Regions from separate parts of the Paeniglutamicibacter sp. MACA_103 genome, predicted to be linked through region 2. Evidence: predicted binding sites of a transcription regulator. Region 2 holds the regulator's gene; the other holds the start of a gene.
The links. The regulator Rex, encoded in region 2, represses fermentation and respiration genes when NADH is low (regulators of the CRP and FNR family bind a similar motif). The targets are predictions, from matches to a motif close to CTTGTGAANNNNTTCACAAG.
Positions count from the first base shown of each region.

Region 1 (7,967 bases), on a different contig from region 2:
ACGATCGACTTGACCTCGAGGGCGGTGTAGTTTCCGCTGCCTGCAACCAGGGCGGCGATGCCCGCGGTGTGCGGGGTCGCCATGGAGGTGCCGGACATGACAGCCGGGCCGGTGCCCGTTCCGACGCCGACCGATCCGATCAGCGTGCCGGGGGCGGCGACGTCGGGCTTCACGATGCCCTCCGAGCCGTGTACGCCGCGCGAGGAGGACGAGTTCAGCGTGTCCCCGAGCCCGGACTCGGCCGCGGCCGTTCCGACCAGGGCCGGATCCAGGGTGACATTCAGCGTCCCGGCCTGGGCGGCGGGCCGCAGCGAATCGGAGTGGGCCTTGGTGAACTGGGCGCCCGGGATGGTCGCGTTGCCGGCGATGCCGGCCTCGAAGACCGAGACCTCGGAGTCCAGGATGACGCCGGTGGCGCCCGCGGCCTCGGCGTTGTTGAATCGGGTGCCCGAGCCGCAGGGGAACTCGAGGTTTTCGCTCCACTGCAGCCAGACCCACTTGCCGCTCAGCGAGCCGGGTTCAAAGGCGGAACAGCCGAAGGCGTTGGCCTCCGGGGCCATGACGACCTCGCCGGTCAGCGTTGCCGGGTCGGCGGCGGTGTAGTTGAAGTTGGCCGAGTACTGGCCGGCCGCGGTTCCGGCGACGTCGGCCGGTGCATTGACGATGATGCCGTCGAGGGTGACCCTGGAAGCCACGGAGTTGGCGACCGTCAGCGAGGAGCGGGCGTTGCCCGGCGAGCCGCCGACGTCGGTGACGTCCCCGGCGTTGCCGGAGGCGACGACCGAGAGGATGCCGAGGTCGGTCAGCGCGTTGACGATGTCGTTTTCCGGGTCGTCCGCCGGTGCGTGGTCCGAACCGAGGGACATGTTCACGACCTGGGCGCGGTCATCGAAGTTGCCGTCGTTGTTGGGGTCCAGGACGAAGTCCAGGGCCTGTCCGACCACGGCCGAGGAGCCGCCGCAGCCAAAGACGCGGATGCCGACCAGCGAGGCTTCCGGCGCACTGCCCGGGCCGATGCGCATGCCCGCCACCTCCTTGGCGGTGAGCGTGGTGTAGTCCCCGGCGAACGTGGTTCCGTCGGCATTCACACCGTAGCCGGCGGCCGATCCTGCGACGTGGGTTCCGTGTCCGGCAGCGGCGCAGTCCAGCGGGTTGGAATCGGGATGCGGTACCGGCTGGTAGTCCGGTGCGCTCGGGTCGGCGTTGTAGTCGTCGCCCACCAGGTCCCAGCCGCCGATGAACTTGGCGGGGTCGTACAGCCCGGAGTCCGCGGCCGGCAGGTTGGGGGAGGACTGTGCCTCGGTGTAGGCCTGGAGGGTGCCGGGGCCGCCGAAGCCGGCGTGCGTGTAGTCGATGCCGGTGTCCAGCACCGCGATCCGGATGCCCTCGCCGGTCTCCTGCAGCGTGGTCCACGCCTCGAGGGCGCGGGTGTCGATGTCGGCGTTCTTGTTTTCCTGCGTCTTGGGCACGATCGCAGTGATCTTCTTGACGTCGGGGCGCGAGGCCAGGGCCCGCAGGGCCTCGGCGTCCCCGCGCAGTGCCACGCCCGGAAGGGAGTTGGTGGTCGTGTAGATGACTTCGGCCTTCGCGGCCTTTGCGGCGGCCTTTCCCTTGGCCGTGATGCCGGCGCGGATTTCCTTGACCTTGGCGGGGTTCTTGACCGATTTGCCGCGCGGGGCCTTGGCGCTGTCCGGCTGGGTGGCTTCGAAGGCGCCTTCACCCTCGAACTGCACGTAGACGGAGACCTCGCCCTTGGCCAGGGCCAGCGGGCCGGAGACCTTCAGGTTCTTCAGTGCCTTGGGGGCAAGTCCGCCAAGGGAAGGCGAATCCGATCCCGGTGCCGGGTCGATCGTGGGCGGTGCCGCAAGGGAAGGGACGGACATGGTGACGGCCAGGGCAAGCCCCGAGGCCGAAGCCAGGATCGTCCGCGCAAGTCTGTGACGACGCGGGTTGGACATGGTTCTCCTTGGTTCAGGTGGGAGTGATGCGGGCCGAATCCCATGACCGCTTAGCGGGGCCCGTCCCACGCCACATACTATGTGAGTCGCGGCACATATCAAGGGGTTGTTTGATATTTACCGAAAAATGTCACGGCAAATGACGAATTCCCCGGCGAGAGGTGCGCGGACCGCGTTGGCTCCCCGCCCGGGGCCACGGATCGACGGGCGATTGCCGGCCCGACGGCAAAGTGTCGGAAGCGATCGATAGCCTGTGGGAAGTCGGTGGATCTCTTGGGGAGGTGCACCGCCCGTAGCGCCGGCACCGCGCCCGGGAAAACGCGGTTGGCATCGGGCAAGGACGCCACCGCGACGACCCGAGAGCAGAGTGCCTGTGTTCCGGAAGCGTTTTGCGGGGAAACGCAAAAACGCTGGTCCCGTGCATGCACGGGACCAGCGTTTTAACCAAGAGGGGGCGGGGTGTGAACCCTAGCGTGCGCCGCCCTGCCACAGGGCGTCGAAGGGGGCCGCCGAGGAAACGCGGTTCTTGATGCCCTCGGTGACAAAGGCCTTGGCGTTGCGTGCGGCCTGCAGCGGGGTCTCGCCCTTGGCCAGTTCGGCGGTGATGGCCGCGGCCAGGGAGCATCCGGCGCCCGACACGGCGACCTCGCCGACCTTGGGGGCCGAGAGCACCTCGAGGGTCTCGCCGTCGTAGAACACGTCAACCGCGTCGCTGCCGGCCAGGCGGATTCCGCCCTTGGCCAGCACCGCCGCGCCGGAGATCGCGTGGATCTTCTTGGCCGCCGCGGTCAGGTCCTCGACGTTGTTGATGCTCATCCCGGACAGGGACTCTGCCTCGAAGTGGTTGGGCGTGACGAAGGTGGCCAGCGGCAGCAGGTTCGACTTCAGCGCCTCGTCGGTGTCCAGGGCGTGGCCCGGTTCCTGGCCCTTGCAAATCAGCACCGGGTCCAGCACGACGTTGTCCCATGCCTGGTCCTTCAGCGCAGCCGACACGGTGTCGATGGTGGCGGGGGAACCCATCATGCCAAGCTTGACGGTCTTCAGATCGCCGGCATAGCACGTCTGGATTGCCTCGAGCTGGTCGGCGATCACCTGTGCCTCGACCGGAACGAAGCGGTGGTTCCAGTTGTCTTTCGGGTTGAAGGACACGATGCAGGTCAGGGCGACGATCCCGTAGGTTCCCAGTTCCTGGAAGGTCTTCAGGTCGGCCTGGGCGCCGGCGCCGCCGGTTGCTTCGGAGCCGGCGATGGTCAGGGTAACGGCGGGACGGATCCCGGTGGAGGCAGAAGTCATGCATTCATTTTAGGGTGGTTTCCCTCTCACGCTCACACTCGCGGATAGGGCCCGGCCTCTCCAGGCTCCATGTATTGCGGCTATGCCTTGGTGAAGGTGGTCAGCTGCGTCGCATTGGACCAGCCGGCGGCGCGGTCGGCGCGCGTTCCGGCGGCGGTGTCCGCGCTGGTGACCAGGAAAAGCACCGGCAGGCCCTGGCCCGCCGCCGTGGCAGCAAGGTTTGCCAGGATCGCGGCGCGGAACTGTTCGGTGTTCGATGTCGTGGTGATGCTCGGATCACCCAACATCGCAAATCCCTCGCCAAAGCGGATCCTGCCCCGGCCGGCCGGGGCGTCGAAGTCCGCGACTTCAACCACGTCGTAGTCGTTCATGGGCGCTTCGAAGAGGGTTGCCGTTTCCGGTAGCGAGGCCACTTGCTCCACATCGTTGGCCAGGGCGACAAGCAGGACCCGTCGATCGCTCAGGCTCCAACCCTGCGAGGAAAGTTCCCGAGTGGTCGCCTCGTCGGGCGAGCCCAGGAATGTCAACCTGGTTTGACCCTGGTGCGCAGTGAGGCCCGGGTCGCCCACCAGCGTGGAGAGCTCTTCGGGCGTGGGCCAGCTGCACGTGATTTCGTAGTTGCTTCCGTCTGCGGCGAGACTGTGCAGGCATCCCGATTCGTCACGGACGACCGTGCGGTCACGAAGCAGGGCAAAGGAGTGGACCCAAGGCGGAAGGGTTGTGGACTCGAATGGCATCTTGCGGCTCCTGTCCCAATGACGGCAACGAACTTGCGGCTCTGGACACAAAATGCGCGCTGATCTGTGGTGACCGTTGCGCTTTCGCGCCCCTCTCAAGGCTTCTTCTCCGACTCTACGCCTGCGGCCGGCGAATCCGGGATTGTCTCTTCGGCAGGGCGCGATTTCGCGGCCGGCGAGGGTCAGGACGCGGTGCGCACCAGTGAAAGCACGTCATCGAGAATGCTGCGGACAACAGGCATGCGCGAGAGCACGACCAGGCGCGCGACCACCGGGGCGACGTTCCTGATGAGTCGGTGGCTGCGCGCAGCCCCGGGGGAGGTGTCGTAGGCCCAAAACAGGAAGATGCCGCGTTGGATCAACCAAAGCAACTGGGGCAGGTCCATGCGGATGGCCAGTGGTGGAAGGGGCCTGCTGGCCGCCACCACCTGGCGCCACAATCCGAGTTCGAGGGCTCGCTGCACGTTGCCGAGCTCGGCGTTTGAACCGGCAAAGGCCGTGCGGATAAACGCAGGTCCGAACTCGTGGAACGGCGTCATGATTTCCAGGGCCTTGTCCAAGGAAATGCGAAGGTTCATCTCCAAGTTGTTTCCCGGCACCAAAAGCGGCCACGTGGCAGAGCGGTGCTTCTCGAGCAGGTCCCGGAAAAGCTCGTGGACGATGGCGTCCTTGGATTCGAAATAGTAGTAGGCGTTGCCCAGGGAAAGCCCGGATTCCGTGGCGATTGAGCGCATCGTGGTTCCGGTGAACCCCTTGGTGGCGAAGAGCCCCATGGCCGTGTCGAGCAACAGCTGGCGGGTATGGGTGCTCTTGGCAGTCGGTTTCCTCACTGCGCTCCCTTCCGCGTTCGGCATCGGTTTCCATCATAACCAGTTTTGAACATGTTCAAAACATGGATTCCCGCGCCACGCAAGGCGAATCGCGGAACCCGGCCGCCCAAACGGACCCCGAGGGCGCGAAACCGCCGAAACAGGGCTGGGTAAGACATGGGATACTTGAACCTCAAGTGCTAATACAGCGAGTGGTCCCCACGGCCCCGATTTCCGCCCATGCGTCGATCGCTGCGGAAAACGTTGCCCCGGGACCGGCTTGGCGAACCACTTCTTCGATTGGGAATCACCATGGGCGAAAACACCGCCTCAGCAACACAACGTCCGAAGGCCTCGCGCGCGATCTTTGCGTCCGCGGGAAGCCCCTACTTTTCCACCGTGCTGGCATTGATGGCCGTCGTGGTCATCCTTTCCAACGTCGGTGCGGCCAAAGGTGTCACCTTCGGCCCCATCGTCACCGACGGCGGATTCTTTCTTTTCCCGCTGGCCTACATCCTCGGTGACGTCATTTCCGAGGTCTACGGCTTTAAGGTCGCCCGCCGGGCCATCGTCACGACCTTCGCGTTGGCGGCCTTCTCGACCCTTTGCTTCTGGATCATGATCCACCTGCCAGCGGCCGAATGGTACGACGGGCAGGAGGCCCTCGAACGCACGTTGGGTCCGGTCTGGCTCATTGTCCTGGCCTCGTTGCTGGGCTTCCTGGTCGGCCAGACCCTGAACTCCTGGGTCCTGGTGAAGATGAAGGAACGCTTCGGCGAACGCGGCCTGGTGGGCCGCCTGATGAGCTCGACCGGGGTTGGCGAATTCGCCGACACGCTGATCTTCTGCTCCATCGCAGCCACCGTCATCGGCATCACCGACATGCCCACGTTCATCAACTACGTGCTGGTCGGCTTCGTTTACAAGACCGCGGTGGAGTTCATCTTCGTTCCGGTGACCACGCTGGTCATCCGCTGGTTCAAGCGCCGCGAGCCCAGCTACGAGGTGCAGGCTCCGGTGGCGGGAACCGCCGCATAGGCAATCCACGCCACGAATTACGGGGACGGCGGCCCTTCGGCCGACGGGCGAAGGCCGCCGCTTCTTCCTTTGACCGGGCCGTCGGAACCTCGACGGCCCTCTATTCGAGCGGTGGTTCTCCGCGCCGGCGAACCACCGGCAAAAACACCCCCGGCACATTGCGGCGCATGCACCGCGACTGCGCCTAGTCTGGGCACATGGAACTACTCACGGCCGCCGGGCTGAGCTCGGCCGCGGGCCTGAACGCATATATTCCCTTGCTGGTGCTGGGGCTGCTCAACCGCTTCACCTCATGGGTGGCGCTGCCCGAGGGCTGGGGCTGGCTTTCCAACGGCTGGGCCCTGGGCATCCTTGCGGTGTTGCTGGTCATCGAGGTCGTCGCCGACAAGATTCCGGTCGTTGACTCGGTCAACGACGCGCTGCAGACGGTGGTGCGCCCGGCCTCCGGAGGGCTCGTCTTTGCCTCCGGTGTCGGGGCCGAAACCGTGGCGGTGACCGATCCCGGGAACACCTTTGGCTCGGCCCAGTGGATGCCGCTGCTCATTGGTGCGGGGATCGCACTGGTCTTCCACCTGCTCAAGTCCGGGTCGAGGCCGCTGTTGAACCTGGGCACCGCCGGGGTCGCGGCCCCGGTGGTGAGCACGGCGGAGGACGGGGCATCGCTGGGATTGAGCCTGCTGGCCATTGCCCTGCCCGTGCTGGTGCTGGTGGCCGCGGTGGGCCTGGCCGTGCTGCTGTTTATCGGCATCCGCAGGCTGCGGCCGAGGAAGGGCGCCGCCGCGGGCTAGGACCGTTTCCGCGGATCAGAGGGAGACTGTTTCCAGTCCCTGCGGGTCCGGGGCACCGGCGTAATAGCGGGACATGACCATCTCCTTGAGCTCGTGGAAGGTGCCGTCCTCGATGGCCAGGCGGGCGTCGTCAACCATCTTCACCACGAAGCGCTCGTTGTGGATCGAGATCAGCGTGTGGCTCAGAAGTTCCTTGGCCTTGAAAAGGTGGTGGATGTAGGCGCGCGTGTAGTGCTGGCAGGTGTAGCAGTCGCACTCGTCGGACAGGGGAGTGAAGTCCGTCTTGTAGCGCTGGCCCGAGAGGTTGAAGCGGCCGTAGGGCGTGTAGAACGCGGAGTTGCGGGCAACGCGGGTGGGGGAAACGCAGTCGAAGGTGTCCGCGCCGTTCTCGATGGCCGTGAAGAGGTCGTCGGGCTCGGAAATCCCCAGCAGGTGGCGCGGCTTGTTTTCCGGAAGCTCCTGCGCGCACCAACCCACGATGGTGCCCAGGTTTTCCTTCTCCAGCGCACCGCCGATGCCGAAGCCGTCAAAGGCCATGGCACCGAGGTCCCGGCAGGCCTGGCGGCGCAGGTCCTCGTACTGGGCGCCCTGGATCACGCCGAAGAGCGCCTGGTACTCCTTGCCGACGCGTTCGTCGGTGAGGTTGAAGTGCTCCTTGACGCAACGCTCGGCCCAGAGCCGGGTGCGCTCGAGGGACTCGACCTGGTAGCCGCGGGAGTTCTGCAGCGTGGTCAGCTCGTCGAAGGCGAACATGATGTCGGCGCCGATCTTGTGCTGCACGTTCATCGACACCTCGGGGCTGAAGCGGTGCTTGTTGCCATCGATGTGGCTCTTGAACCAGACGCCGTCGTCGTCCACGTTGGCCAGGCGTTCCTTGCCCGGGGCCACTGCGTCGTCGGGGCCGGACTGGTCCACCGACTTCATGTCGATGACCTTCTTGAACCCCGAGCCCAGGCTCATGACCTGGAATCCGCCGGAGTCGGTGAAGGTGGGCCCGGACCAGTTCATGAACCTGCCCAGCCCGCCGGCCGCGTCAAGGATGTCGGGGCCCGGCTGCAGGTAGAGGTGGTAGGCGTTGGCCAGCACGGCCTGCGCGCCGAGCTCTGCCACGGATTCGGGCAGCAGGGCCTTGACCGTCGCCTTGGTGCCCACGGCAATGAAGGCAGGGGTCTTGATTTCCCCGTGCGGGGTGGTGATCACGCCCGTGCGTCCGTTGGATGCCGACCCGTCGGGACGTGTCAGCCGGGTGCCGAGCTCAAAGGAGAACTCGGCCTGGCGCGGATGGGGAGCGGTGGCATCAAAAGAATCGTTCTGCACCTACCTAGTGTGCCGCATGCCCCGGCA
Region 1 is NZ_JBIXLN010000016.1:65,566-73,532, reverse strand. It holds gene ACIPVK_RS09725 (S8 family serine peptidase) at 1-1,958, opposite strand, end outside; gene ACIPVK_RS09720 (hydroxymethylpyrimidine/phosphomethylpyrimidine kinase) at 2,427-3,251, opposite strand; gene ACIPVK_RS09715 (hypothetical protein) at 3,332-3,988, opposite strand; gene ACIPVK_RS09710 (TetR/AcrR family transcriptional regulator) at 4,171-4,818, opposite strand; gene ACIPVK_RS09705 (queuosine precursor transporter) at 5,110-5,835, shown strand; gene ACIPVK_RS09700 (DUF4126 domain-containing protein) at 6,033-6,623, shown strand; gene tgt (tRNA guanosine(34) transglycosylase Tgt) at 6,639-7,940, opposite strand.
Region 1: ACIPVK_RS09705 (queuosine precursor transporter) is a predicted target of Rex. The motif match lies at 4,861-4,880, and genes of this name have one in related genera.

Region 2 (7,967 bases):
GCTTTTTCAGCAGAGCGGCCACGTCCCGGACGACTTCTTCGTCGCTGACGCCTGACACGCCTGCAGTCTGGATCCGGATGGTGCCGTTTTGGGGCAGGCGGTTCAGCCGCGACGGGGTCCGGGGCGGCGGCGTCCGGAGCGCCTTGGCGTGCTTCTTGACGCGCGGCAGGATGCACCCGATCAGGGAAATGAACAGCAACAAGTAGATCGCCGAGAACCAGACGGAGGAATACACGTCGAAGAGCTGGAATCGATCGAGCCATTCGCCGGTCGTCGGCTTGTTGGTCAGGTACGTCGTCACCTGCTCCGGGTTGATCGAGCGCTGGGGAAACAGCGAACCCGGTACCGCCGCCACTGCCAAGAGCAGCAGCAGGAAGAGCGCCGTGCGCATGCTGGTGAGCTGGGTCCAGGCCCAGCGGAGCATGCCAAGGGGTCCAAGTGCCGGGACAGCAACATCTTTTTTCATGTCTGGCTTATTCATTAGATGGGCAACTTCACTTCGTTAGCGAACCAGTCTTGCAATTGCGTGACCCATGAACCCCACAGGCCGGTGGCCATGAGGATTCCCAAAAGAATCAACATGCCCCCGCCGAAGCGCATGATCGCGAGTTGATGGCGGCGGAAGAACTTCATGGCTCCCATGCCTCGGCGCAGCGCCATGGCAATGAACAGGAATGGCAGGCCGAGCCCCATGCAGTAGAAGAACGTCAGCAAGGCGCCCTTGGCGGGGTTCGGGTCGACTCCCGTGCTCATGGCCAATACCGCGGCAAGCGTGGGGCCGATGCAGGGGGCCCATCCCAGGCCGAAAGTGACACCCAAGACCGGGGCTCCCCAGAGGCCCGCAGGTGGCTTCCGGTGGATCTTCGCATCGCGTTGCATGAATGAAAAACCGCCCATGAACACAAAGCCCATGAGGATCACGACCACGCCAAGAATCTGGGTGATCCAGGCACCCTCGAACTGCATCCAGGCGGCCACTTGCGAAAAGACCACACCCGCCATGACAAAGACGGCGGTAAAGCCAAGAATGAACAGCCCAATGCCGGCAACCATACGCCCACGCTTTTGATCGGCAAGGTCGGCACCGGACAGGCCGGTGACGTATCCCAAGTAGCCAGGCACGAGGGGCAATACGCATGGGGAAAGAAAGGAGACCAGTCCCGCCAGGACGGCCACGGGAACCGCGAGGACAAGCGATCCGTCCTGGACAATCTCGGCAAACTGGTTTCCTTGGGCTGGGAGCATCAAGGCACCGGCCAGCACAGAGTCGATCACAACGACTCGGTGAGGGCCGTATTGATCAGGGCCTTGAGCGTGGGCTTGTCGGCGACACCGAGAATGCGGGCCGAGACCCGGCCTTTTTTGTCGAGGACCAAGGTGGTGGGCACGGCCTTGAGCGGTACATACTTTGTCATGGCGAGCTGGATCGCGCCCTGGGTGTCCTGCACCGACGGGTACTTGATGCCGAAGGTGCGCTCGAAGGCCTCTGCCGCTTCCTTTTCGTCACGCACGTTGATGCCGATGAATTCGGCCTTGCCCTTGAACTCGTTGTTGAGCTCGACCATGTGCGGGGCCTCGATGCGGCACGGGGCACACGCCGCGTACCAAAAGTTCAGCACCGTGGCCTGTCCTGCCCAGGTAGCCGAGTCGATAGTGGTTCCGTCGTAGGCCACTGCGTTGATTTCAACCGGTTCCGTGCGCGAAGCCGGACCGTATTCCTCCACCGAGCCGTCGCCGGCTATGTAATTCTTGTTATTGCCTTCGCGCGCCTGCTTGGCCAGGGGGTCTTCCTCCCCCACGCAAGCCGCCAGTGGCAGCACGGCGGCGCCAAGTACTGCAGCGCGCAAGAATGTACGTCGTCCCAAACGCTTCGCTTGGGACGAGATGGGATCGGTCATGATCTCAGGCTCCAGGGATGTTAGCAGCGTTGGCCAAGAGGTCCACGCTAGGTTCTGCATAACGGACTCCGACCAGACTTTCACCTTCAAAGTCCAGGCTAGTCACGGAGGTGAGAGTGCACTCGCGTTTCCGCGGGTCGTGCCACAGGGCCTTGCCCTCGGCGGAGCGGCGCGTTACCCAGATGGGCAGCTGGTGGCTGACCAAAATGGCTTGCGCCCCTCGGCCGCCAAGTTCCACCGCTCGATCGCGGTGTTCAACAATGGCGGTCATCATTCGTTCCACCTGGTCCCGGTAGGGTTCCCCCCAGGATGGACGAAATGGGTTGACGACAAAGGACCAGTACTTTGGTTCCTTCAGTCGGTTCTTAATCTGGGAGAGTCCCTCGAAACGGTTCGCCGCCTCGATGATTCGATCGTCTGTCACGATTTCCAGGCCCAACGCCGCAGAGGTGGGCCTTGCCGTTTCCTGCGCCCGCACGAGCGGGGATGACACCAAGTGGGTGATATTTGCGCCCGCGCTTCGCTGGGCCGTGAAGTATTCCGCGGCCCGCACCGCCATTTGGTTGCCAAGTTCGGAAAGGTGGAATTCCGGTAGCCGACCGTAGAGGACCCTGTCCGGGTTATACACTTCGCCGTGACGCAGAAGGTGAACGGTGGCAGTCGACATGGATTAAGTGTCTCAAATCTTTGTTCCGTTACCTAAACCGGACACTTGATTTTGCCCACGTGACCGGCCCTTGAACGCATCCCGAAGCCGTTGGCGCGATGACCCGGCTCCTTGCCCCAGCCCTGCGCGCAACCTGCAGAGCAGGTCTCGGGAAGGGGCCCTGACCGAAGTGCATGTCGAAACGAAAAACCATCCTTAGGGAGGGGTGAAAAGCAATCTCGAACGGATATCGTGAGGGTAAGTCATTCTTTTCCAACCCCAAGGAGCAGGTTATGTCTACCCCTGAAAATGATCCCCTGAATCCCGAGAAGCCGCCCACGGATCCCGCACCGCCGCAATACGGACAGCGTGCACCGCAGGATCCGAATGCTGCCGGGCAGCCCCCATACGGCCAGCCGCCACAGTACGGTGCACAGCAGCCGAATCCGTATGGCCAAAACCCCAACCCCTATGGCCAGCCCGCACCCGCGAACAATCCGTACGGCCAGCAGCCCCCGCAGGGGCCATATGGGCAGCAGCCGTACGCCGGCGGTTTCCCGGTTCCCCCTCAAGGCAACTTCGCACCGCCCCAGATGCCCACCCACCGTCCCAAGGAACTGGACACCTCGTTTTGGGCCATCCTGGCAGCGGGCGTCGCTTTCCTGCTGAGCTCCGTGTTTGGTTTGAGCACCGCCGCAATCATGGAACAGGTTGAAGCGGTACCCGAGCTGGAAGAGCAGCTCGCGGCCGCCGGAATGAGCATCAGCGACGCAATCCCCATGATCCAGACCACGGCGATCGTGTTCGCAGTCGTTGGCTTGTTGATCTACGTCCTGATTGCCTTCATGGTCCGCAAGGGAAGCGGCGTGGCACGCATCTTCGCCACGATCTTCGCCGTCCTGTCCTTGTTCAGCATCGGCAGCGGCCTGCTGATGGCTCTCTCGGTCGTCCTGGGCGTCGTTGGCGTGGTCTTCGCCTGGTTGCGCCCCTCGAGCCAGTTCATTGCTGCGCGGCGAGCGGCACGGGCTGCAGGATACCGCTAAACACCACACCCAAAAAGGTCCGTGGGTTCCAGCCGTTGCCGGCCGGATCCCACGGACCTTTTTTGTGTTTTGGCCAGGTCGCGGACCTGTGCCGGCACCTAGGAATCGAGGTTTTGTGCGTGGTAGGCCAGGATTTGAAGCTCGGTGGCCAGATCGACCTTGCGAAGGTTTACCCCTGGCGGGACCTGCAGCACCACCGGTGCAAAGCTTAGGATGCTTCGCACGCCGCTTTCCACCAGTTTGTCGCACAGTTCCTGGGCGGCTGCGCCGGGAACAGACAGGACGGCCATGTTTGCGCTGGTGGCCTTGAGGATCTCGTCGAGGTCGAGAATGGGCTGGACCTTCAAGTCACCCACCGTGCTGCCGATAACCTCCGGCGAGGAATCCAGCAGCGCAACGATTTCGAATCCGCGGCTTCTGAAACCGCCATACCCGGACAGCGCACGGCCCAAGTTTCCGGCACCGATAATCGCAACGCGCCACTGCCGCAAGAGCCCCATGGCCTTGGAAATATGTTCGGCCAGCTCGGTCACCACGTAGCCCACTCCACGGGTCCCATAGGATCCAAGAAGGGAAAGGTCCTTGCGCAGGATCGCCGGATTCACTCCAGCCTCCGTTGCCAGGACACCTGAAGAAGTACGTGCCTCGCCGCGACCCTGCATGGTGTTCAGGGCGCGCAGGTACTGGGTCAACCGCGCAAGGGTTGCTTCGGGAAGAATCCTGCCCAGTGAACCCGTCGCTGTCTGCCCCACGGTCATGTCGGGCTCCAGGTCGTGCTCGATCAGGGGTTCGGCAGCGGGGACCGTTGATTCGCTGCTTGCTGGGTCGCGCTCGGTGGGCATTCTGCTCTGACTCAATTCCTTGGATACTTTTGTGACTTACCAACCAGTTCACGCGACACTGCCGCTCGGCCTCGTTTTCGGGGGCCGGCGTCGGTGTCGTCGTCCTAGCTTGTCAGCAATGTCTCAAGGCGTTGGGCGTCTATCACCCAAAAGTCCCGTACCCGTCCGTCTACCAACAGCACGGGCACCTCTTCCGAGTGGCGTTCCAAGAGTTCTGCGTCCTGGTCGATGTCGATTTTTTGCCAGGTGTAATCCAGCCGACCGGTGACCTCATCGAGTGTTTCGATCGCGGCCTGACACAGATGGCATCCGGACCGAACCAACAAAGTAATTTCCCTCGGGGTCTGCTCACTGCTCATGCCCCAACGCTACAGCGCCCGCCAAAAAAGATTGCAATACACTGGGCGGATGCCCTCAAACCTTTCCCCCGCGTCATTTCCTGGGCAAGAACCGTTGCATTCGAGCACGACCGCGGCCTTCTTCGATGTCGACAACACCATGATGCGCGGTGCCTCTCTATTCGCCGTAGCCCGAAAAATGTATCAACGACGGGCTTTTAGGCTGCGTGAGGTGGCGTGGTTTGCCGTTCACCAGTTGCGGTTCGTGGCCCGGGGAGAGAACCTCGGAGACATCCAGGCCATCCGTGACCGTGCGCTCTTGATGGCCGCGGGGTTCTCCGTGGCCGACATGGTTGCGCTCGGGGATGAAATTTATGACGAATTCATTGAGTCGAAAATCTGGCCAGGCACCCGCGCAATTGCCGAGCAGCACCTGCACGCCGGGCGGAGGGTATGGCTTGTCACTGCCACGCCGCTGGAGGTCGCCTCGGTGATGGCCCGCCGACTCGGGCTCAGCGGGGCCTTGGGCACGAGCGTGGAACACGTCGAGGGCATCTACACCGGCCGCCTGGTCGGCGAGATCCTGCACGGCGCGGCGAAGGCCGAGGCGGTCCAGAACCTGGCGCTGGAACAGGGGCTGGATCTTGACGAATGCTGGGGGTACAGCGACTCGCACAACGACATCCCCATGCTTGAAGCGGTCGGGCACCCCGTGGCGATCAATCCCGACTGGAGACTGCGCCGCCATGCCAAGGACCGGAACTGGCCGGTTTACGACTTCCGAACCGGACGCAAGGCCGCGACCTTTGGGTTGAAGGCCGCGGGGATCTCGGGAGCCCTATGGGGCCTGTGGCGCAGTGTCGGCGCCCTGCGACGCCGTCCCTGACATTTCTGAGGCCATCCCCCGGCTTTTGCCGCAGCATGCAAAAAGGTGCGTTTCCCCAAGAGGGAAACGCACCTTTTTACATGCTCAATTCCGGGCAAGCCCGGAGCCGGCATTTACTTCTTATTACGACGCTGGTGGCGGGTCTTACGAAGCAATTTACGGTGCTTCTTCTTGGCCATACGCTTGCGGCGCTTCTTAATAACAGAGCCCATAATGGTTCCTCACAAACTGATTCGATTGCCGACTACTATTTCTTCGGCACCAAAGCACCAGAATAGCCAACTGGACGTTAAACGTTCCTTAACAGATTACCTGCTTCTAGAGCAGATTCTGACCACTCGCGAAATTCGGCGGCGCTAGCCGGTGTTGGAGTCCCGGCCGAACCCGGCTGCCCGCAGGTACTCCTGCACGGCGTTTTCCGGTACGCGGTAGGAACGACCGAACCGCACGGCCGGCATCTCTCCAGAATGGACGAGGCGGTAAACCGTCATCTTTGACACACGCATCACCTCGGCAACCTCGGCCACCGTCATGAAACGCGCGTTGGCAAAGTTTTGCGATTCGACCATTCCCTGTTTCTCCTGACAATTTCACATAGCAATCATGCCTTGGCGCAGACCGAGGAACGTACCTTGTCTGTGCCAACACCCCAAGATACCCTATGTCCTTCTGACTCACTTTAGTGGCTCGTGGGGCCAATGTGAACGATTCTCGGCTTCCCGGGGCCACCATTTCTTGCGGGGAACCCATATATTGCGCGTTTAGCGCGCAGCACGCACCGCTTCGGCAAGCGTCGCGAGCAATTCGGCGCTGGTTTCCCAGCCCATGCAGGCGTCGGTGACGGACTGCCCGTAGGTCAGTCCTGCCAGCACGTCCGAGCCTTGGGCCACCACATCCGGATCGTGTTTCTGCGCTCCCGGCACCAGGAAGCTTTCCGCCATGACCCCGGCAATCAATTGGTCTCCGTCTGCAATGCGGGCGGCCAGCTCCGCGATGACTTCCGCCTGGCGCAGATGGGATTTGCCCGAGTTTGCGTGGGAGGCATCGACGATCACCCGCGGGTTCATGCCCGCGTTGCCCATTGCGGTCGACGCGGCGGCCACTGGCTCTGCCTCGAAATTGGGACCGTCGGCGCCGCCGCGCAGGATCAGGTGGGCGTCCTCGTTTCCCGCGGTCCGGACCACCGCGGTGCGCCCGTCGTCGCTGATGCCCAGGAAGGACTGCGGTGAGCCGGCAGCCTGGCAGGCGTCGATGGCCACCTGGACCGACCCGTCCGTGCCGTTCTTGAAACCCACGGGCATGGACAGCCCGGAGACCAGCTGCCGGTGCGTCTGGCTTTCGGTGGTGCGCGCCCCGATGGCGCCCCAGCTGATCACGTCGGACAGGTATTGCGCGCTCAGCGGCTCGAGGAATTCCGTGGCCAGCGGCAGGCCCAGGTTGCTGGCCGCCAACATGAATTCGCGTGCGGCACGCAGCCCCGCGGCCATGTCGTGGCTGCCGTCGAGGTGCGGGTCGTTGACCAGGCCCTTCCACCCCACGGTGGTGCGCGGCTTTTCGAAGTAGCTGCGCATGACCACCAGCAGTTCGCCCTCGTGTTCCTTCGCGGCGGCGGCGAGCCTGGTGGCGTATTCCAGCCCCGCTACCGGGTCGTGGATCGAGCAGGGGCCGATGATGACCAGCAGGCGCCCATCGAGCCCGGAGAGCACGGCTCGCACCTCCTGGCGGGCCCGCATGATCCGGTAGCCCTGGGCATCTTCCACGGGAAGCTCGGCGACAAGTTCCGCGGGGGTGGGCAGTTCGGTGATGCCCAGCACGCGTTCATTGGTGTTGGCGCGTTGCTGTGTCTCGGTGGCGACTGCGATGCTCATGGTTGGGGGCCTTTCGGTTACGGCCCCGCGCGTCTTTGCGGGGCCCATTGGTTTCAATGCGGCCCCCGCTGACACGTCTCCGTATTCCTCCAGGGCCGCTATCTTGGAAATAGCGAAGGGCCTGCAAGCAACAGCTTGCGGCCCTTGTCGGCTCTGAAGGTGGGTATGCGAAATTATCGCGTCTTAGGCCCCTCCAGAGCCGACACAAAATACGCATACCAACGATTAGTCATGGTTGAAAATGTACCCCCGGGACGTCGAAAACCACAAACCCGGCCCCAAGACTCGGCGAAACATGACGTCTCAAAAACGCAAAAAACCGGGGCCGGAAAGCAGAAACCCTGGGGTTCGTGCTTGCCGGCTCCCGGCTTTGGTGCCTCGTGCGACGGTTGCTGCGGACCTGGCTAGATCAGGCCCTGGGCCAGCATGGCGTCGGCGACCTTCAC
Region 2 is NZ_JBIXLN010000021.1:15,263-23,229, reverse strand. It holds gene ACIPVK_RS11435 (cytochrome c biogenesis protein ResB) at 1-466, opposite strand, end outside; gene ACIPVK_RS11430 (cytochrome c biogenesis CcdA family protein) at 481-1,245, opposite strand; gene ACIPVK_RS11425 (TlpA family protein disulfide reductase) at 1,272-1,898, opposite strand; gene ACIPVK_RS11420 (histidine phosphatase family protein) at 1,903-2,565, opposite strand; gene ACIPVK_RS11415 (hypothetical protein) at 2,838-3,587, shown strand; gene ACIPVK_RS11410 (redox-sensing transcriptional repressor Rex) at 3,686-4,345, opposite strand; gene ACIPVK_RS11405 (glutaredoxin family protein) at 4,534-4,788, opposite strand; gene ACIPVK_RS11400 (HAD family hydrolase) at 4,787-5,653, shown strand; gene ACIPVK_RS11395 (30S ribosomal protein bS22) at 5,767-5,865, opposite strand; gene ACIPVK_RS11390 (helix-turn-helix domain-containing protein) at 6,010-6,222, opposite strand; gene ACIPVK_RS11385 (3-deoxy-7-phosphoheptulonate synthase) at 6,415-7,521, opposite strand; gene gdhA (NADP-specific glutamate dehydrogenase) at 7,926-7,967, opposite strand, start outside.